Desulfomonile tiedjei DSM 6799: one gene and its partner. The main gene of each other region encodes a partner of the protein of the gene in region 2 in a complex. Links are inferred from orthologs where the notes say so. Each region holds a gene or a part of one and is shown on either strand. Other genes may lie near its edges.

Region 1 (10,383 bases), 230 kb from region 2 along the record:
TGCAATCTCTTACAGACGTAATGGCAACATACGGAACTGAGCTGGTAATCATCGATACAGCGGACAGGCCCCATTATTTCACTATTGCAACGGCGCTTATGCGGTCAAAATCCTGGATCTGCATATACAAGGATCGATTTCTCGTGATTTTAGCCAAAAACGATCCGAGCCGATTTCCCTTTACAAGGGACGCGGATGAACTGGACAGGTTCAAATATGTGGATTCCCGGTCGAGAATACTTGCTCAGGCCTTCTTCTCGTACTACACAACAGGAAAGTTAAGTCCGGGTCTCATCGGCAGGTTGCAGGAATCTCTGACACAACTGCCCGATCCCGAAGCATATACCCTCTTTGCGGACGCGACGCAGGCAGGCTCGAGATGTTTGACAGGAGATCCGAAACGATACTGCGAGTCCGAATTGGTAAGACTTGCACAAAATGACGCGCTTGAACCGAATAGTGCTCTGTCGCATGTTGCGAGCGCTGTAGCACTCACGAATATTCTGGAAGGCAATGAAAAATCGTGTGGCTCAAAAGAAAAGGCTGCAGCGTACCGCAAGCTGAGACTCAGTTTTTTGAGAATCCTGGATCAGATGAAATCTCAATATGGCGGAATTTAAGCGTAGGCGATCAATCATACCCATTCGCTTCTAAGCAGTAAATACTGGGGAAACCCTTCTTGTAAGAAGTGTTTCCCCAGTATTACTTCTTTGAAAGCGAATGGGTATGATTCCCTTTTCATGGTTTCACATACGCGAAGCCTTCGAGCTGCAATCTGATCAACTCCCATATTCCCGATTTGATCAAAGGGAAATCGGGGATAAGGTCGCTCTTGGCAAGTCCCTGTCTCATCGCGCTCTGTTCACAGAGGAGGAAATGGACACCTCGTCCACGGAGCTTCTGCAACTCGTCCGCGAGACTTGGGGGCATGTCCTTTCGGAACAGGACAATAGATTCGGCTTCGGCAATAACAAATATTGACGCATTGTTGTCAGACACCTCGTCCAAAATGTTACGAATGGATGTCAGTATCATATCCAACCGTCCCGGTTTATTTGAATCGATGTGGAACACAACTTTCGGTTTCATGAGGATTGTCCTTTCATAGGTTCAAGAGGCAGCCGACAATATAACCAAACACTTCCGGAATCATTGCGTCCAACAGGAAAATATGCATCGATCGCAATGCAAGATATCGTTCTCTGCCTATTGATTCGGACTCCGATGCGGGGTTCCGGTTTCCTCTACTTTCCTTGATACGGAACAAAATCGTGCAACGCTATCTTCATTCCTAGTCGTCGGTTTTCAGCGAGTTCCTACCAAAATGTAGCAAAAAAGACGATCCTCAACCTATTGTTCGTCAAGGCATGGCGCTGATTTGGCTTTTCTTGCATCGCATGGTATGGTTATTGCGTATTTCTTTGATGACGATTCAGGTCTGCCCGAAGCAGATCGTATAAAAAAAGGTTTTTTCAATGAGAAGGGAACATATTGTTACAAAACTCGTCGAGTCCGGGTACAGGTTTTTTTCCCGGCCCTTTACGGGATCGGTTCTAACTGCCGAGGCCTGGGCGAGTAATTTGAAAAATAAGAAACTCGTAATCTTCCTGTATAGGCATGATACCGACGAACTGATCGATTTGTACGATCTTCCGCAAGAGGAAGAAAACAGGCCGGAAATTGAGGCATTCCTGGACGATTTTCAGGAGCGTGTTTTCAGGCCCGTTTGCGATACATTGCCGGATGGCTGTACCTCCCCGAAGCACAAACCGGGTTCCAGATCTGACCGCGGGTTAGTAGAAAAGTCATCCCTTTAGCGTGCGCATTTCTGTGATCATGTCCGATTCTTCCAGAACCGCCTGCCCTGGGTCCGAATCGGCAATGATCACATGAAGTGACGCGGGTCGCTTTCTGAGCATTTCCACAAGCTGGTCTGTGGTAATGGCATTCTTCTTCACCAGAATGCTGATGTTCTGTAAAATGACCATCCCATAATGATCTGAAGTAATTGATTTTGTCGCAGTTTCCCATTCTTCTCGTAAAGTGTCCGGGGTCTCGTCTTTACTGAGTTCATAGATATGGACAGAATCTTTTAATGGGACGGTAAATTTTTCCATGCATCTACGCCAGTCAGCCGGCAAAGTAGTTATTATTCCTATTTTAAGATGACGCCCCATGGCTCTTAAGACCTGCCCCATGGCAGGAAGAACGCTATTGGCAGCGTCACCCACGGTTACCAGAATCAAACCAGTTTCCATTTTTGGTGGTGCTCCAGGAAATTACGAACGGAAATACTAAAAAATCGTGACATAAAAAAACGGTCTGCGCAATAGGATCTTCACTCCTCAAATATTATGCACGGTCAATTCAAAAATTGACAACACACCGCAATACGGCATACTTATCGAATTCCCGCGTGTCTGGATACTGCATGATTCAAATGCGACATTTTATGAGAGAGTTTACCGCAGCGTTTCTCGCCGGTTTTGCGATAATTATCGGGCTTACGATGCTGGCAGGGTTTGCCGCATCACATGTTTCTCCTGAAACAGTATCCCTGCTGAAATCCTGGTCAGAACAAAATCCTGCGCAACGATTTGACGACTGGATGGACGGGATCGTCGTCGCGAACATTTTGTATTCAGCAATGTGTCCGAGGCATTCACTCTGGACCTATTTTCTCCCTGCCAATGCACCTCCTGCCGGTTTCGACCTCCTCAAGCATGTGCTCACACCACAGAACAACCAGGCTCTTGTGAAAGCATTGGAAACTCGTCAAGGAGAATTGCTTCACAGATATTGGACCGGACATATAGTGCTCACGGCTATTGCACTGTACGTGTACATCGACCCGGCTATTGCGTCCAAAGCTGCGATGGGGGCTGTGCTTCTGTCGTTCTTCTTCTTTGCCTTCGTGTGGACTAAAAGGCTGAGCACCATGGGAGGCCTGGTTTTCGGTTTGCTGCTCTTGGGGTCCGGCGTCATCTACATGGAAAGTTTTCACACCCACACATGGGGACTGGCTGTGGCGGGTTTGACTGCAGCGTACACGGGTTTGCGCCTCGAAAGGGGCAAATCGTTCGTTGCGCCCGCTGTCCTGGGAGGCATATTTGCGAACTGGGTGGGGTACGATTACGTGTTTCCCACTCTTGCATTCAGCTTGCTCTTTTTTCTACAGCGTGAAGAGCGGGAATTGCGGATTCACGATATGGCTGCGCCATTCAAATTTGCGGTCCTGTTCCTGGCGATTACCGCGCTCATGATGGTGCTTCGCGTTCCGATCGCGTACCTTTTCGAACAGGTCGATCCTTCTTTGTTTGTGGGACAGCTTACGGATCGGCTCGCATATAGACTGCAGGGAGACATCCTGCCCCAGGAACTTGCATCGGGCATGGAATTAACCCGGAGTTCCGCGATCCTGAGCGCCCTACCTGCAGTGGATGCATACCTTTTCAATCTTGGAGGCCGGTTCATGCCGCTGCCGCAATCCCTTACCGGATATGCTGCATTTCAGATGCTTCCTATCGTAATTCTGTCCGGAATCCTGATCATGCGAAACCGCAGCGATCAGTTGAAGGCATTGAGACCCGTTGCCATAGTCGCAGTTTCGGCGCTCCTGTTTCACCTGCTTCTGCTGGTTCTGGTGAACCATGCCTGCGTCCATCCGTGGATGCATGCGCGTTACATGGTGTTTTCGATGGTGGTTTCTTCTGCAGTTGCTGCAGGCGCAGCATGGGATGTGATTGCGAAACACATCTCTCAGGAGAAGATCTGAAGATTCGACCACAGAGTGAATCGAAAACCTGAAACGATCTCAGTTAAAAGAGTAACGTAAAATCCACACCGACAGTAACAATACTATCTGCAACGGACAGCACCCGAACCCCTGTGGGAACATCATTTATAGTCCCTGAAACGTCCCCGCGCAATTCTTGATGCAAGTATCGAGCATGCAGTCCGCACCAGATGTTCTGTGTGACGGCTACATTACCTTCCATCTGAAATTCCAGCAGTCCACCCTGACTGAGCTCCCCTGAATAGTCAATAATTTGACCACGTTCCTGAAGGCTATTGGAAACTCTCCTGGTCATGAAGGGGGAGCCGAGCACTTCGAATCTGGCTTTCCACCAGGGAAAAAACATGGAGGTCTGTAGTCCCAGGAAAGGTATTTGCGAAGCAAATTCGTCTCGTGATCTGCCTTCCGAATTCACCGCTTCACCGCGATGTCGCCATGTCTCTTGTCTGTATCCGGCCACAATGCTGTACCGATAACCACCGCCGGTCCAGAGATGATAGAGACCTGCAAATTCCCAGGAACCAAGATCCGGTTCGACCTGCCATCGGACAAAATCCGTCAAACCCGTATAATTCGGGTCCCGCATCATACTGCCGCTACGTTCGAAAATGCTGATTGCGCCTGCAAAACGGCCCGATATCAAAGGCGACGGCGATAATTCTACCGTTCCTGCCAGCAAAGGAACACGTATGTTGAAATCCCCTCGGATCGAAGTAGCCCCCGAGTAAGAGAACGATTGCGTTCCGAAAAGGAATTCGATCCGGAATGAAGAATCCAGAACACCGGGTTGCGACAACACCTCAGCCTGGCTGTTTCCCATACACAGTGTCAGGACAGAAAATACCAACAACGATACGACAGCAAATCTCCTCACAATACTATCCCCAACAAATATAAAATTCACACTTGTCCACGCATTATAATCTCAGTGTCAAACAAAAGGGAACTGAAATTTCCGCGAAGGACGAGAACTTCCGGACATGATTGAAATTGCTCCGTCCTCCGGCTACAATCCCCTTTCACTCCAGTATGAATTGGAAGCGAGTAGCGCCACTATGGATCTCCCCGGACGAAAAGTACTCACCGTTTCTGCATTTACCGAACAAATTCGCAGCACGCTCGAGTCGAAGTTTCAGTCTGTCTGGGTTCGCGGGGAAATCTCCAATTACAGACCCGCACCTTCAGGCCACCTGTATTTCACGCTCAAGGATGAAACAGCTCAGATACGTTGTGTGATGTTCAAGATTCAGAGTCGTTTTTTGAAGTTCCGGCTTCATGACGGACTCCAGGTTATCGTGTGGGGCAAATTATCGGTATACGGGGCCAGAGGTGAATATCAGCTCATTCTCGATACCATGGAACCCGCAGGTCTCGGCGGCCTCATGCTCGCGTTCGAGCAGCTCCGGGAAAGATTAACTGCAGAAGGTCTGTTCGATCCATCCAGGAAGAGAAAGCTCCCGGCATTTCCGAAAACCATAGGACTGGTCACTTCATCCAAAGGGGCAGCGGTCAGTGATGTGATTCGCATTCTGAGGAGACGCTTTCCCGCCGTTCACATACTTGTCAGTCCTTCTGCCGTCCAGGGAGACCGAGCGCCGGTCGAAATCAGCGCTGCCATAAATCGATTATGCCAGGCATCCGGAGTCGACGTGATCATTGTCGGGAGAGGCGGAGGTGCCATGGAAGACCTCTGGGCCTTCAACGACGAGCGCGTTGTTCGAGCGGTCGCCGCCTGCCCTATTCCTATCGTGAGCGCTGTCGGTCATGAAACGGATGTAACCCTTTCCGATTTCGCTGCAGATGTGCGAGCTTCGACTCCGTCTGCTGCAGCGGAAATAGTCCTCCCTGACCGGCGCGATCTCCGGGAAAATCTTACGCATATCGTCGCAAGGCTCACTCATTCCATAAGAAACGTTATCCGGAGAAACACCGGAGCAGTGGAAGAGCAACTCAAGAGACTCTTTAATCCGAAACGTCAGATTCAGGAAAAACGCCTCGCTCTGGATGACATGATCGTCAGGATGACTCGCGCCGTCAAACGGAGAATCGGTGATTCCGCACGTGAGACCGAACTCTTCACGCAAAGACTGAAGCCCGGACGGCTGTTCAAACAGATTGAAATCGGCCGAGAGCAATGCAAGTCCCTGGTGAATCGATTGCATCGGGAAATGTCCGGATACACGGCTGATAGACGGGCGGCACTCTTGAGTCTCACCGCTCGTCTGGACGCTCTCAGTCCCTTGTCGGTTCTGTCCCGCGGTTACTCCATAACACTGAGGCAGGAGACCTATGAGGTCATACAGGATTCGAATACAGTGGAAGTTGGAGATATGATTCACGTCAGGTTGCACAAGGGCGGGCTGATCTGTCGTGTTCTGAACAAGATGGAAGAAACGAATAACCGAATCGCTGGCAGATCATCCGTTGATAGTGATGAAGAAGAGAATAGGAACACTGAATGAAAACCATACATGACGCTAAGGAACATCTCCGTTTCGTCGTGAATCTGGCAGAACAGGCTGGACGCATCGTAGCTTCTTATGCACGAGGAAGTTTTCAGGTAACAGGCAAAGGAACTCAGAAGGACACGATTGATATAGTCACGGATGCAGATCATGCATCTGAAGATTTTATCCTCGGGGAAATTAGAAAGCGGTTTCCGGAACACGATATCCTTACGGAAGAAACCATCACCGAAAAGAAGGGATCGGACTGGCTGTGGGTAGTAGATCCTCTGGATGGTACGGTAAATTTCTCTCATGGATATCCTGCATTCTGCGTGTCAATTGCACTCATGCAGAATGAAACGATTGTTCTGGGCGCGGTCTACGATCCTCTACGTCAGGAGACGTTTTCAGCAATTCGGGGACAAGGAGCTTTCATGAACGGCAATCGTATTCAGGTATCGACTGCCGAGACGCTCTCCAGAAGTCTTGTTGCGACCGGATTTCCGTACGATCGGGCATATTCACCGATAAACAATGTGGCCGAGTTCAATCAGATCGTTACCAAAGTGCAAGGAATGCGGCGAGGCGGTTCCGCGGCTTTGGACCTTTCATACGTTGCATGCGGAAGACTGGATGGTTTCTGGGAACTGAAACTCAAGCCATGGGATATGGCTGCAGGAATCTTGCTGGTCGAAGAGGCAGGAGGAATCATTACGGACCGGTACGGCAAGCCCACAAGCGTATACACCAACAACATCGTCGCGTCTAACAGCCGAATTCACCCGTTGCTCCTGGAACTTCTTGCCAAGAGTGAAAGCGCTTGAGATGCGCTCGAGAAGCATACTTAGTATCGTTTTGCATTCAAGATGCTAGCTGCACTGACCTGGCTCCGCAGGTCAGTGGCACCCCTGTGTCCGGGTCTATACCAGTTGCCAAAATTAGTGTCCGATTGAAGATTTAGGAATATTGGTGGGTGCCGGCCTCCGTGCCGGCACATCTTCAATATGATCAATATATCGATAGAATGGACCGGCAGCGACTGTGTTTCTTGTCAAGGAAAAACTACCTGGAAAGGCTGTTTTTTCTTGAGCATTGCGTTTAGGATGACGATCATCTTACGCATACAAGCCGTGATGGCAACCTTGAAAGGTTTTCCAGCCTCAATGAGGCGTTGATAGAAAGGCTTGATGACTACATTGGACGTTATGGCCGCGACTGCAGCCATATACAGGGTTGAGCGTACATCCGCCCGTCCACCCGAAATCTCGCGCTTGCCTTTCTTCTTTCCGCTGTCTTTGTTGAGAGGCGCCAGGCCGACGAGGCGACTGATTTCATGACGGCTGACATGTCCCAGTTCGGGCAGTTTTGCCATGAGCACTCTGGCAGTTATGGGGCCCACGCCTTTGAAGGTTCGGAGGAGTTCCTCTGTTTCACGCCACAGAGGCGATTTCCTGATAAGGTCATCGACATCTTTATCGATGTCTTCGATTTCCTTATCTAGGGCTGCTATGACCGTTTGAATGCTGCGCTGCACGCGATTGGAACGGGCTCGATGGAGGCGATTCTTTTCTGATGCACGCAAATCAACAAGCTGCTTTCGACGTGTTACGAGTTCCTTGATTTGCTTTTCGTCCTCCGTTGGCAGCGGCTTCGGTATGGGCCTAACCGTTTGGGCAAAGCGTGCCAGCACATAAGCATCGATGGCGTCTGTCTTGGCGAGTTTTCCGATGCCTTTAGCAAAGTCCCGCACCTGACCAGGGTTGACGACAGCGATCGGCAGGCCGGCGAGACCTAACTGGGCCGCAACGGTTATCTCGTAGCCTCCGGTGGCTTCCATCACGATTACCATGGGGGTCTCTGCGTGGAGGATCTCAATCAGCGAGTCGATGCCTTGAGTGTCATTCTTGACGGTGGTGTGCATGCCTTTTGGCAGCACATGCGCATCCAACTGATCTTTAGAGATATCTATGCCAACAAAAACTTCTTCATGCATGTGTAACATCCCACCCTTGTGGATACGGACTTCTCAACGAGTCCAGGCGACTGTTCGGGCTTTTTACACGAAGGCCTCCGGTGATCCAGCTGCCGGGCAGTCTCAGAGGACCAAGGGACGAACGATCTACCGGTGCCTCTGCCCGACTCCTGCAGAGAGTCTGACAGACGTGCATCCCCCCTCTATCAGGACTCTTATATCTTGGCAACCAAGAGTCCTATTTTTTGAAGTACCTCGTATCATTGATCCAGTATCAGCCCCTCCCCTCAGCTCGGTACCGGTTCCAGAGATTCAGTACTTCATGGACAGAAACATACAAGGGACGCCGGCCCCTACCAATCCTGTAATTCACACGAGGGATAAACGACAGAATTTTTGGCACTGACTATAAGTGTCAATCTTGGGAGCCACGGACCTGCCCTGTAGGTCCGTGGCTCCCCCTGAAGGAGTTCTTCCTGGATCATGCTTCTTTCATCAAATTCTGAATCCGGTCAGCGAGATTTGTCTGCCTGAAAGCGCGCCATCTCTCCGGTACGAAAAGAACAGATCCGGATTGCAGCAGGTGCAGAGATTCGCGTGGTGTATATTCTCTTCCCTCACACCTTTGCCTATAAGCTCGAATCGATTCACGAGAGCGAGATCGATTCTGCGTGAAGCAGTGTTTCCGTTATTCACCACCGTTATAAATCGTTCGGGGTCAGGAATACTCTCCCTGAAGGGATTCAGCACCTTGTCGTCCACCTCGTAACAGCACGGACCGATTGCAGGTCCCAGCGCGGCAACCATGTCTTCGGGTTTTGTGCCGAACTCTTTTGCCATACGGTCTACTACTTTGGGGAGTATTCGCATTACCGTGCCTCGCCAGCCCGCATGAACCGCTGAAGCTATCCCCCGGGATTTGTCCAGGAGCAAAACAGGCAGGCAATCGGCTGTCTTTACAGCTACGAAAACCCCTTTGATAGGAGTTATGAGAGCATCTGCAACAGGAGGTGTTTTCGGGATGGTTCGAATGATCTCGATATGATCGCCGTGAACCTGTTTGCAGGTTGCCATGTGCTTTGGTTCGATTTCCAAATCTTCCGTGAGACGATCAAAATTCGTTCGCACCGAATCAGATGTATCTCCCTGCCCTACCGAGAAGTTGAGAGAATCATATGGCGAAGATGAGACGCCGCCGCGACGAACCGAAAAAGCCATGAAAGCTTCAGGCCCGGAAAGGTCGGGGAGGGTAAATGCACGCTCGCTCGCTCTCAATGTGACGCTTCGATGTTTAGCGATCGATGATGCCGGGAGAATAGCCATATCGCACACAACTATGGTTTCTTGGTTTTTTCGAAAAAGTCCAACCACTCATCCACGTTGACCGGTTCCGGGCAGCAGGTGTCTCCCACGGTATCCGGCTGTTCGCTTGTTTCTCTGAGCATTGACCTGAACTGCCCCGCGGATATTACTCTTGTTCCCTGGCGGCGTGCAAACACTCCAAGTTCCTTGTCGGAAGAGACCAGGGTCATGTCTCTCTTGTAGGAGGATTTTCTGATAATATCTTTGATACGGCTGTCTGCATCGGAACCGGGCCGGGCGTAGAGGATTTTCACACTTTTGTACGATCTTCCTTCAGGAAAATCTTCTTCCGGAATGCCATCGAATACTACTCTTATCTTCACTCGTTTTGCGGCTACGAATCGGACCAGCTCATTGATCAACCGTTTTCGAGCAAACGACAAATCTTGATCCAGCGTTCCCGCCTGATCCATTACATTATTGCCATCAATGAGGTAAGACATCGTTCACGGGAAGGAAAAATATCCGAGTCGATCAATAGACTTCTTCAGGCCGCAGTGTAACCAGGTCAATCTCGCACAAATCCGAAGTAGATGAGCACTAAAGCAAAAGCTCCCATGATTCCTACAAATTTAATCAATTCCGATAAATTCGAGCTGTTTTCGGGATAGAAATAATGAATGATGGCCGCTCCACCCATGATGGCAGCCAAACCGACGGCAAAATACTTCATGCCGGTGAACAGGGTATAAAGGAAGATGACAATACACACTCCCATGAAAACAGGATGGAAGACAAGTTCCCCGGGAGTGCTGACTCCAAGAAATCGGTTTATCGCTTCAAAGAAGTTTGACATGGTTTCCATG
Region 2 (10,444 bases):
GGCGGCGTATTGAAAATCTCTTCGATGCGTCTCGAATTGTGGGGCGATCCCAAAGAATGAAAGCGGTCCTTGAAACTGTTGCCATGGTGGCTCCGACAGAGGCAACGGTGCTCGTTCTGGGAGAATCCGGAACTGGTAAAGAGCTTATAGCAAATGCCCTTCACCAGGGCTCTGCCCGGGCTGAAAAACGTTTTATCAAAGTCAATTGTGCGGCTTTGCCGGAAACACTTCTCGAAAGCGAGCTTTTCGGTCACGAAAAGGGTGCGTTCACAGGGGCAGTCGGACGCAGGCCTGGAAGATTCGAACTTGCAGACGGCGGCACTATTTTCCTCGACGAAATAGGGGAGATGACTCTTGCTACTCAATCGAAATTGCTGCGAGTCTTGCAGGAACGCGAATTCGAACCTCTTGGATCTACCCGCACGGTCAAAGTGGATATTCGCATAGTGACCGCTTCGAACAGAATTTTGAAAGAAGAAGTGAAAAAAGGAAACTTTCGAGAGGATCTGTTTTATCGACTGAACGTCGTCCCTATAAATCTTCCTCCGCTTCGAGAACGCCGCGAGGATATTCCGTTGCTGATTGAACATTTTCTTAAGCTCTATAACGAGAAGAACAATCGCAATCTGCTCGGATTTCATCCGCGAGCTCTCGATGCCATGATGCGATATTCCTGGCCCGGAAACATCCGTGAGCTGGAAAATATTGTCGAGCGAGCAGTCATCCTTTCCAAGGACGATTATGTTCCTTTCGCGGAACTTCCCGAATCCATCAGAGGATCTGCAGGCGATCCTCTTTCCGAACAGGTGAGAGAAGGTATCCGTCCGGGCATGACAATAAAGGAAATGGAAAAAGAACTTATTATGAAAACTTTGGAGGACAATGACGGCAACCGGACTCGCGCTGCACGGGTTCTCGGAATTACCCGCCGCACACTCCAGCACAAATTGAAAGAATATGATTTGGATCTACAATCATCAGATTCCGGTGATTGATCCGATGCTATAGATTCGCGGACTTCCGTGCATTAACATTTATATAGGGGGGAACGAAGTAATTAGTAAAGGTGCGTCATGTCTCATTTAAGTACAGTTAAATCGGATGAGCATGCAAAAGCATTGCTGGAAAGAGATCGATTTTTGCAGGATCATCCTGAATTGCTTTCGTTACAGGAAAAAATTGATGATAGCCTGAGAAAAGCCGACAGTACCCAGAACCGGCTCGTTGTCATTCATGATTTGATGATGGAGTCATTCTTTAAATTGGACAGCCAGCTCAAGAGCCTTGCTCGTGAGTTACGATCGTACGAAAGTGCCGAATAATACCAATGTGCGTTCAAAGACGTAACATCTGGTAAATCCGGTCCCGGCATGTCTCCGAAGCGAAGTCAGGCGGTGCCGTTCGTAGCGAAGGAGATTTGCCGGGACCGGCAAATAACAGATTTCTCAAATTCCCTCTATGAAGGCACTTTGGTATAAGTGGAAAATCCTCACGCGGAGGTCTGTTCGTTCTCAATTAACTGAGAAGGTATATCAATGAAAAATTCCGTCCCCCCCTTTTCCATGCAATCTTCAATACTGTTACAATGAGGACAACGGAGGACGCTGCCGGGACAGATATCCCGAGTCGTGGGAAGATGCGGGCAACGGAAACTGCTGAAGCCCACCTTGAAACCGAATCGTGCAGAGAAGATCTTTATCTTCAAGAGATCCGTTCCTGTCCCTCCGGCATTGAAATCATACCTTCGGCCTGAACTGTAGAGATCGATTTCCTGGACGGGATAAAATCCTTCAAAGATATTGGGCTGCTCGCTCTCCGGAATGCCTACTCCGTAATCGCGAATAGTAATTCTGTACCCTGAGGGAACATTTTCCCCTGAAACAATGATTCTTCCATAATCCGGGGTGTTTTCCACGGCGTTGCGAATTAACCCGCCCAGCACGGATACCATGATCTGAGGTTGTATCCTCAGGGTTGCCCGATCGGGTTCAAGGAAACGTATGTCCAACTGCCTTTCCCCAAGCATTTGATTGAGCCGCAACTCTACTGCCCGAAAAGCCGAGCGGACCGTTATTCCTTCTGTTTCCTGTATCTTGTCGGGAAATTGCTCTTTGATCTTTTGTTTGAGAAACTCAAGAGCTTGTTCCATTGATGGTTCTTGCTCCTGTTCCACCTCGAGCAGATCGGGAAGATTGTCGAGAAAGCTCAGAATCGCTTCTCTTTCGAGATAGATCTTATCTTCCACGATATGCGCCACTTGCTTTTCTATGGTTTTCAGTCTCGTGAGACTTCGGGAAATGCGGCCGAAGGGAAGCTTTCCGATATCTGCTCCTGCCTCTTCCAGGCGATTCTGCATAATCCGGAGAGAAGCCTCCACAATAGCCAGGGGTGTTTTCAGTTCGTGTGACAGATGATTCAGTATCTTGTTCTTTACTCTGTTGAGCCTTTCCAGTTCTTTGTTGGAATTCATGAGGCTCTCGAAATTGGCCGCGTTCTCCAGGGCAAGGGCTACGTTTCCCGAGAGCGCAGTCAGAATGTCCACATCTGAATCGGAAAAGGAGCCCTCTTTATTCAGCGCATACAGCACTCCCAAACGTTTGTCCAAAACCTGGAGCGGAACGCATACCATGTTGCGCGTGGTGAAACCGGATTTATCTTCAACCGGCCGGTAAATGCGGGGGTCGGTAACTGCATCTTGCACCAGTGCCGGTTCTCCGGTCCGAAACACCCAACCGCAGACCCCCTGATCTTTGGGTATACGGATTTCCTCGCGGGCCGACGCAAAGAAGCTCTCGCGATCTTGAACTTTTCTCCAGTAAAAGTCATCGCGTTCGGCATCGTACAGCAACACTCCCGCCCCTTCGCAATTAAGCACCATTTGGACTTCACTGACGATGACATCGAGAAGCTGATCGACATTCGTGGTGGAAGCCAATGCCTTTGCAGCATTGAACAAAAGCATCATTTTTGCGGAATCGAGGCCGGATTCAGGCGTGGTAGCGGTGTTCGGGCACTCTTTCAGGGTATGCTGCTCTTCACGCAGCTCGTTTGTCATTTCAGGACGCCCCGATTAACAGACGATATATGAGCTAGAGTCTGATTGATGAGAATCGTCTCAGTTTCGATTCAGGTCGATCTTTCAACATGGATACGGCTTGTGCTGAAATGCCTTCCGGCGTTAACCCGAGATCGGCCAGAAGTTCGGCTCTTGTGCCGTGTTCCACAAAAGCATCGGAAATACCCATGCGCACGGCGCTGCCCCCCCCCAACCCTTTGTCGGAAAAAAGCTCCAGAATTGCGCTGCCGAATCCTCCTGCCAGGATTCCTTCTTCCACCACCAGTACTTTTCCTGCCGCTCTGGATTTCTCCAGGATGAGATCTTCATCCAGCGGCTTGATAAACCGCGCATCCAGGACTCCGGCGGATATGCCTTTCTTGGCAAGAAGGTCTGCTGCTTGCACGGCTGGATCGACCATCGATCCGATCGCGATTATCAGGAGGTCCTCACCTTCTGTCATCATCCGTCCCTTGCCGACGGGAATCAGTTCCGGTTCCTTCTTGATAGGGACTCCCAGTCCGTCGGCTCGGGCGTACCGTATGGAAACAGGGCTGTTCAGGGTCAATGCTGTGGCCAGCATGTCAGACAACTGATCTTCATCTGCAGGAGCCATGACAGTAAGATTCGGAATGCTCCGCGCAAACGCGATATCGAATGCTCCATGATGAGTCGGTCCGTCCTCTCCCACTATCCCCGCCCGGTCCATGGCGAAGACAACAGGAAAATTCTGCATACAAACGTCATGGATAAGGTGATCGTATCCTCGCTGAATGAACGTAGAGTAGATCGCGACAACAGGATGATATCCTTCGCTGGCGAGCCCTGCCGCGAACACTATTCCGTGTTGCTCGGCTATTCCCACATCGAAAAAACGCCTGGGAAAAAGGCGAGCAAATTCTGCGAGTCCGGTTCCGTACTCCATTGCAGCAGTGATAGCGACAATCTTCGGGTCTTTGCTTGCCAGCTTCACCAGGGCCTTACCGAATACTGTGGTGTAAGAAGGCGGCCTGGGCTGTGAATGCACTTTCCCCGTTTCTATGTCAAACGGCCCTACTCCGTGAAATCTGCTTGGATTTTGTTCCGCCTGACAGTATCCCTTGCCTTTGCACGTGATCGCGTGCACAAGGACAGGCTCACGAAATCTCTTTATATTTTTGAAGGTTTCGACAAGGTGTTTCACCTGATGGCCGTCAATGGGACCGACATATTTGAATCCGAGGTCCTCAAAAAGCTTGCCCGGAGTAATGAATCCCTTGAGTGCGTCCTCGAACTGCTTTGCAAGGCTATATATGGGCTCTCCCATGACGTTTTTCAGAATGTTTTTCACTTCCGCCCTGAATCTGGTGACTATCTGGCCTGTCATAATGCGGTTGAGGTACGCAGCCATAGCGCCCACATTCGGGGATATGGACATTTCGTTATCGTTCAGGATGATGATAAGATCTTTTTCCGCAGCGCCTGCCTGGTTCAGACCTTCGTACGACACACCACAGGTCAAAGAACCGTCGCCCACAACAGCGATGACCTTGTGGTCGTCTCCATTGAAACATCGTGCCTGGGCGAGTCCTGCCGCGACACTGATTGCGTTACCCGCGTGTCCCACGTCAAAGAAGTCGTACGGGCTTTCTTCCCGTTTCGGGAATCCGGAAATCCCGCCCTTGGTGCGTAACGTTGAGAATGCATCGCGTCTCCCGGTGAGGATCTTGTACGCATACGCCTGGTGACCGACGTCAAACACTATGCGATCCTTGGGGGGTGAGAATATTTTCAGAAGAGCTACAGTCAACTCGACAACCCCAAGGCTTGAAGCCAAATGCCCGCCTCTTTGGGCTACTGTTCGGATGATCGTCTCCCGGATCTCATCGCTCAAGGTTTTCAGAGCTTCCAAAGAGAGGTCCTGGACATCCGCAGGAGATTCTATTCCAGCCAGGATCAATTCATTTTTGTTCATAATGTTTCCGTTCATCTGAATCTCAGCTCACCCTCTTACCGATATAATGAGTAATTTGGACCAACGGATTTGCTGTTTCCCCGAGGGGTCTTATAGTGTCCTCTGCATTGCGTATGAGAGAGTACATAATTTCTTCAGTGCGCTCTGCTCCCAACAACCTGGGAAGAGTCGCCTTTCCTCTGTCACCGTCTTTCTGAACGGCTTTCCCCATCTTTACCGGATCACCCTCTATGTCCAGAAGATCGTCACGTATTTGAAATATCATACCGAGAAGATCCCCGAATTTTCCCAATACTTCAATCCGCTCCAGTTCGCCGTCAACCAATGTAGCCCCACAGACGAGTGAAGCTCTGATCAAGGCGCCGGTTTTATTTCGCACGATATATTCGACCATGTGCTTATCTACGTCCTTGCCTTCACACAGAATGTCCATGACCTGCCCGGCAATGAGTCGGGTAGAACCCGCTGCCAGAGCGAGTTCCCGGATCGCTGCCAACAGGTTTTCGGCCCTGTATGTGCGGCTTACTTCAGGAAGGCTCAGGACACCCAGGCCATAAGTCAAGAGAGCGTCTCCGGCAAGAATCGCTACAGCTTCGCCAAATACTTTGTGGACAGTAGGCTTTCCCCGCCGCAGGTCGTCATTGTCCATAGCAGGGAGGTCGTCATGGATCAGAGAGTATGTATGAATGCATTCCAATGCCACTGCAAGAGGCAAAACCTGTTTTCCGCTGCCTCCTACTACTTCAGCGGCCGCCATGGCAAGCACCGGCCTTATCCGCTTACCGCCCGCAAAAACACTGTACCGCATAGCCTGGTGCAAAACAGCGGGCTCATTATCTTCAGGCGGCAGCATGGCGTCAAGAGCCTTTTCAGCCAAATCACGCCTTGCTTCCATGTATTCTTTTATGTTGGGGGCAGTCACTCTTTATCTTCCACTCTGCCAAACGGTATTCTCTCCATAGTGGCGAGCAACTCTTCCACTTTTCCTTCAGAATTATTCAGTATTTCCATACATTTCCTGGAAATGCCGATTCCTTCTTCAAACAACTTGAGACTTTGATCGAGAGGCAGTCCTCCGTGCTCGAGTTTCTCAACAATCGATCTGAGTCTCTCGAGGTTATCGTCAAAGTTCTCTGTTACTTCTTCTCTTTCCATCGTTTTCTTCATATCCGCTTCCGCACATGCCGTACATGTCGATCTATTTTTGGTCATCCGAAACCTGGAGCTCACTCAACTCTCTCTTCACGGCAGCATTACCGGAATCGAATTTCAATGCTCTTTCGAAGCATATCCGGGCCACGCTGTACCGCATGAAAAATCTTTTGTGAATGTACCCTTCCAGGAAATATCCTTCAGACATCTTTTGCGGCAGCACTCCCGTCAACGTCTCTCTAAGCCGGTTCGCGGTCTGGACCTCCTGAAGGGCCATCTTCACGTAATCCGCAGGAAAATCCTGGTGTAGCCGGGCTCGTATTTTCGTTTGGGCCGAGGCAAATAGTACATCGGCAAACAAGGCAGAATTGTCTGCCCCTGACGCTTCCAAAATGTCCCGAGCCTTGTCCAGAAGATCCAGCGCTTCAAGGTAATTAGTTTTATCCGAAAGAAGCTGCCCGTTCTTCAGCAGTTTTTCCGCGTCCGGCGCACTCTGACTCTGAGCCCATGTGCAAGAGGAATAAACCAAGAAACTAAAAAGAACGAAACTGAAGATCCGCCCGAATCTCTCCAAAGCTGCTACCTGTATGGGCTGTACCCGGTCCGAGCGCCCAATATTGGATTACAAACTATAATGTAGTATTTCCGCGGATTTTTTGGAAGCGATTTTCACGAAATGTTCAGGAATCTCTACTGCTGAGATATTTCGAATTCCACCCGCCGGGACATTCTGTCACCGGAAAAACCTGGAGGCGGCATAGTCGCCTGAGCCGCACCATGCGCCACGATTCCGATGCGAGAAGAGGCTATCCCATATCGTGATATGATGAACTTTGCCACAGTTTCGGCACGCTTCCGCGAAAGCTTGAGGTTGACTTCCGGGCTGCCTTGGCCATTGGAATAGCCATGGAGCACCAGGCGCGATTGCGGATTCGTCTTCAACAACTGACCGACTGTCTGCAGTGCAGCTTGATTTGCGGCTGAGGCTGCCGGATCTTTGGACGTCACCGACACGCTGTTGAGATCGAAGGTAACAGGTGCGAATCCAAATGTTGGAGTTGCCGAGGGGGGAACTACATTGGAAGCGCATGGCATGACTAAATTCTTCTTCATCCATCCATACCATGATGCCGGTGAATTGAACTCTTCCACCCTTACGTAAGTCCCTTTTCCCACTTCTGCAATCTGACGCATGAAAAAAGAGCCTTCCTGCGCCTGTCCAATCTGGAATGTATAAATCTCCAGATCGGGATTGTTCCTCATGATCTGTTCGGCTATTCGCCCAGGCTCAGCTTTGCAGGACTCGATACCTCCGCCAATAACCAAAATTGCAGTTTTTCCTTCAGCTTGAGAAGCATCGTCCGCGGCACCACGCAGTCCGGCGGAAAGAGAGCTGACGCCGTACGAAACGGTTCTGGGAAACGCATTGAAGAATCGTTCCGGATCCCATGGCTGAATGGCGAGAATGCTTTCCGTGTTCTCGCACCCCATTCCCACCTTGAGCCCGTAGTGGCGAAGTCCTACATTGAAAAAACCGTCAGCCGTTACCGGCATGCCTTTCTCAAACAGACCCATTTGCGTCAGCAATTGCTGATACCGGTCTTTTTCCTTCATGTAACCGGAAGCATCGAAAAGTACGAGGATGTTCTTGACCCGTTTGCAGTCATCTGCGTACGCGACAACGGAAAAAAGAAGAATCAGGGCCGTGAAAACCATCCCTATCGGATGGAATCGATCCCTGAGAAATGGCGCCATGAGCATCCTCCAGGAGAGAGTCCCTGAAATCTCGGGACTCACGATTGCGGTGGAATTAGCAGAAGATGGGAATATTGTCAAGAAATTAGGATGAAATCTTAATTCTTTGGGCTGGCACAGAGCGGATTATTTTATTCTCGAGATTTCTTTATGCTCAAATACAATCGGAAATAACCGATGTCGACTTTTTTCATGATCTGAGAGGCTGGAGGTATCCTTCGCTTCGGACGACGCAAAGCCGTCTAATCACTCCGCTCAGGACACACTTCAGCCTTTGTTGCCTTATATGAATAAATGCAAAAATAGTATATGGCAAGTGTGTAAGATAGTCTCCAATTGAGAAAAGCACTTTTCGGCAATTGGTAGGTGCCGTGCCTCCGTGCCGGCACATTCTTCAAATACAAATCAACCGGTTCGGGTCGGCAGGGACGCCGCCCCCTACTGTTCATTTAGGGTGCAATATGTTCAAAGAATCAGAAATTATGCCATCTGCTATAAGATGAGTTATCGGCATTGTGCGATATTCGAGCTATCTCTCATTTCGGAAGGACGAACCCGTTTCTGCAGGTCCGTTCCCCTCACTGAAAATTCGTATATTGTCTTAGACAGCCGACACCTCTGCTGCCAAATAGCCGCGGAGACTACTTGACAACTTTACTGCAAGACGAGATGCTTTTTCCATGATTCCGGCACCCAACATAGAGCGCAGGTCGCATGCAAACGAGCATCTGCTTCTGCTGTGTATGGCTTTGGCCATTCTGGTCGCTGCATTTTGCTGCCGCATCGAACCGGAAGGCATCGTCTCCTTTGGACTGCCAGTCATCGGCCTGCACATACCTCTCGCAGACGGCTGTTTGAGCCGCAAAATTCTGGGAGTCTCTTGCCCGGGATGCGGCCTGACTCGCAGCTTTGTCGCAGTGGCTCACGGCCAGTTCAGGCTTGCAATGGAATACAATGCTGTTGGACCGGCTTTGTTCATGCTGTGCGTATTGCAGATCCCGTACCGGATATGGGCTTATTTCCGGGAAGACAAAGTGAAGGGCCGATTGAAATGGATTCACGACCGTCTCGGAGTGGTAATCTGGATTGCCGCGGCGGCACTGTTTGTTTTCTGGGTATACCGTCTGGCAGCCGGACTGTTTCACGGTAGTGTTGGGACTTGATCGCAACGATTTTGATACGTGATCCGCATATTCAAAGGAACGCCTCGCCGTTCCCCCTGGAGCTTGCATGGTTGAATTCTTGTTAACTGCGGTTTTTGCCATACTCATCCTGGTCGGCCTGCTCATAGCGAACGGATACTGGTGGAACTGGTACTACTCTGCTCCGTCATCACAGGATGAAACATTCTTCTTTGAAGCAAGAGACGGCTGGAAGATCAGTGTCCATCGGTACCGACCTGTCCGGCAGTCCGGTGCTCTTCCGGTTATATTGTGTCACGGCCTGAGTTCCAACAGATATGCCTTCGATCTTCCCGGGACAGCATCTCTTGCTGTCTTCCTGAAGAACCAGGGGTTCGACGTCTGGTCGGCCGAATTGAGAGGCTCAGGCATGAGTGCAGGGCCGAAGGTATTCTTTTCTGACGTTCCCTACGACTGGGAATTTTGCGATCACCTGGAGAATGATGTCCCGGCAATTATCGATTTCGTACTGGAGAAAACCGGAGCTTCCAAAGTGCACTGGGTGGGACACAGCATGGGAGGGATGTTGATACTGGCTCATCTTGCGGCGACTCCGTCTGCTCGGATCGAATCGGTTGTCACATTGGGGTCTCCGGTGGATTTTTCCGGAATGCGCAATCGTTCAATCGATCTTCTCTTGGCAATCAGACCTCTGTATGCATGGCTTCCCATTTCTCCTTTGCCGTTCTTCGGCAGAGTCCTGCTGCCAATATCCCACTCCATTGGGAGAAGCCTCCTGGGACTCTTCCATCCTCCGAATATACACCCCGAGATTGCCAGAAAAGTCGTAGCGTTGGCTTCAGAATTGGTCACCTCCAATAAAATCTGGCTCACGTTCGGCAGATATATCGAAATGGGCAAATGTGCGCCTGAAAACGGAAAGTCCTATTTCGACGGGCTCGACCGGTCTCCTGCTTCAATTCTTTTTATTGCAGGCTCCCAGGATCTCATGGCTCCCAAAGCCATCAGTCCCCAGGTTTGCGCGCCGGAACACCCCGGAGGAAGGCGTGAATGCATGGTGATGGGGAAAGAAACGGGATGCATGGAAGATTACGGCCACATGGACCTGTTGGTCGGAAAACGGTCGGACAAGGAAGTGTTTCCTCGCATCACCGGCTGGATTCAGGAAAACGATGGTGAACTTCTGCAGCAACATGCAGACAGTACTGTTGCGAGCAGTCATAGTCAGTGCCAAATCTAACGTCCGATTCAGAAACAGAGTATTGGTGGGTGCCGGCCTCCGTGCCGGCACATTTTCAATATTAATAAATGATATCGCAAAGATGGACCGGCAGAGACGCCGGTCCCTACCAATACCTATAATTCACACGCCAAGTGAACGACAAA

Evidence for each region.
Region 1: the proteins of xseB (region 2) and xseA are in contact, whole or in part, in a cryo-EM structure (PDB 8TXR), measured with the Escherichia coli proteins. The link is inferred for Desulfomonile tiedjei DSM 6799 from one-to-one orthologs.

The regions. Positions count from the first base shown.
Region 1 is NC_018025.1:1,528,053-1,538,435, reverse strand. What follows is about bases 4,164-7,017. They hold xseA (exodeoxyribonuclease VII large subunit), read left to right. Parts: upstream 4,164-4,776; coding sequence 4,777-6,258; downstream 6,259-7,017. Other genes in these bases: DESTI_RS06455 (inositol monophosphatase family protein), read left to right, coding at 6,255-7,017; DESTI_RS06465 (hypothetical protein), read right to left, coding at 4,164-4,670. Outside these bases: DESTI_RS06490 (hypothetical protein), read left to right, coding at 1-620; DESTI_RS06485 (DsrE family protein), read right to left, coding at 739-1,089; DESTI_RS06480 (hypothetical protein), read left to right, coding at 1,476-1,817; DESTI_RS06475 (ATP--corrinoid adenosyltransferase), read right to left, coding at 1,806-2,258; DESTI_RS06470 (hypothetical protein), read left to right, coding at 2,432-3,775; more of DESTI_RS06465, read right to left, coding at 3,819-4,163; more of DESTI_RS06455, read left to right, coding at 7,018-7,067; DESTI_RS06450 (IS110 family RNA-guided transposase), read right to left, coding at 7,295-8,236; peptidoglycan editing factor PgeF, read right to left, coding at 8,711-9,433; DESTI_RS06440 (NYN domain-containing protein), read right to left, coding at 9,550-10,020; DESTI_RS06435 (hypothetical protein), read right to left, coding at 10,086-10,382. UniProt on the Escherichia coli protein: Bidirectionally degrades single-stranded DNA into large acid-insoluble oligonucleotides, which are then degraded further into small acid-soluble oligonucleotides.
Region 2 is NC_018025.1:1,755,240-1,765,683, reverse strand. Bases 4,553-7,467 are described here. They hold xseB (exodeoxyribonuclease VII small subunit), read right to left. Parts: upstream 6,177-7,467; coding sequence 5,928-6,176; downstream 4,553-5,927. Other genes in these bases: DESTI_RS28560 (OmpA family protein), read right to left, coding at 6,852-7,467; DESTI_RS07445 (hypothetical protein), read right to left, coding at 6,208-6,735; DESTI_RS07455 (polyprenyl synthetase family protein), read right to left, coding at 5,032-5,931; dxs (1-deoxy-D-xylulose-5-phosphate synthase), read right to left, coding at 4,553-5,009. Also shown: DESTI_RS07475 (sigma-54-dependent transcriptional regulator), read left to right, coding at 1-995; DESTI_RS07470 (hypothetical protein), read left to right, coding at 1,074-1,322; DESTI_RS07465 (GAF domain-containing sensor histidine kinase), read right to left, coding at 1,490-3,055; more of dxs, read right to left, coding at 3,090-4,552; more of DESTI_RS28560, read right to left, coding at 7,468-7,916; DESTI_RS07435 (DUF2752 domain-containing protein), read left to right, coding at 8,597-9,079; DESTI_RS07430 (alpha/beta hydrolase), read left to right, coding at 9,147-10,298. UniProt on the Escherichia coli protein: Bidirectionally degrades single-stranded DNA into large acid-insoluble oligonucleotides, which are then degraded further into small acid-soluble oligonucleotides.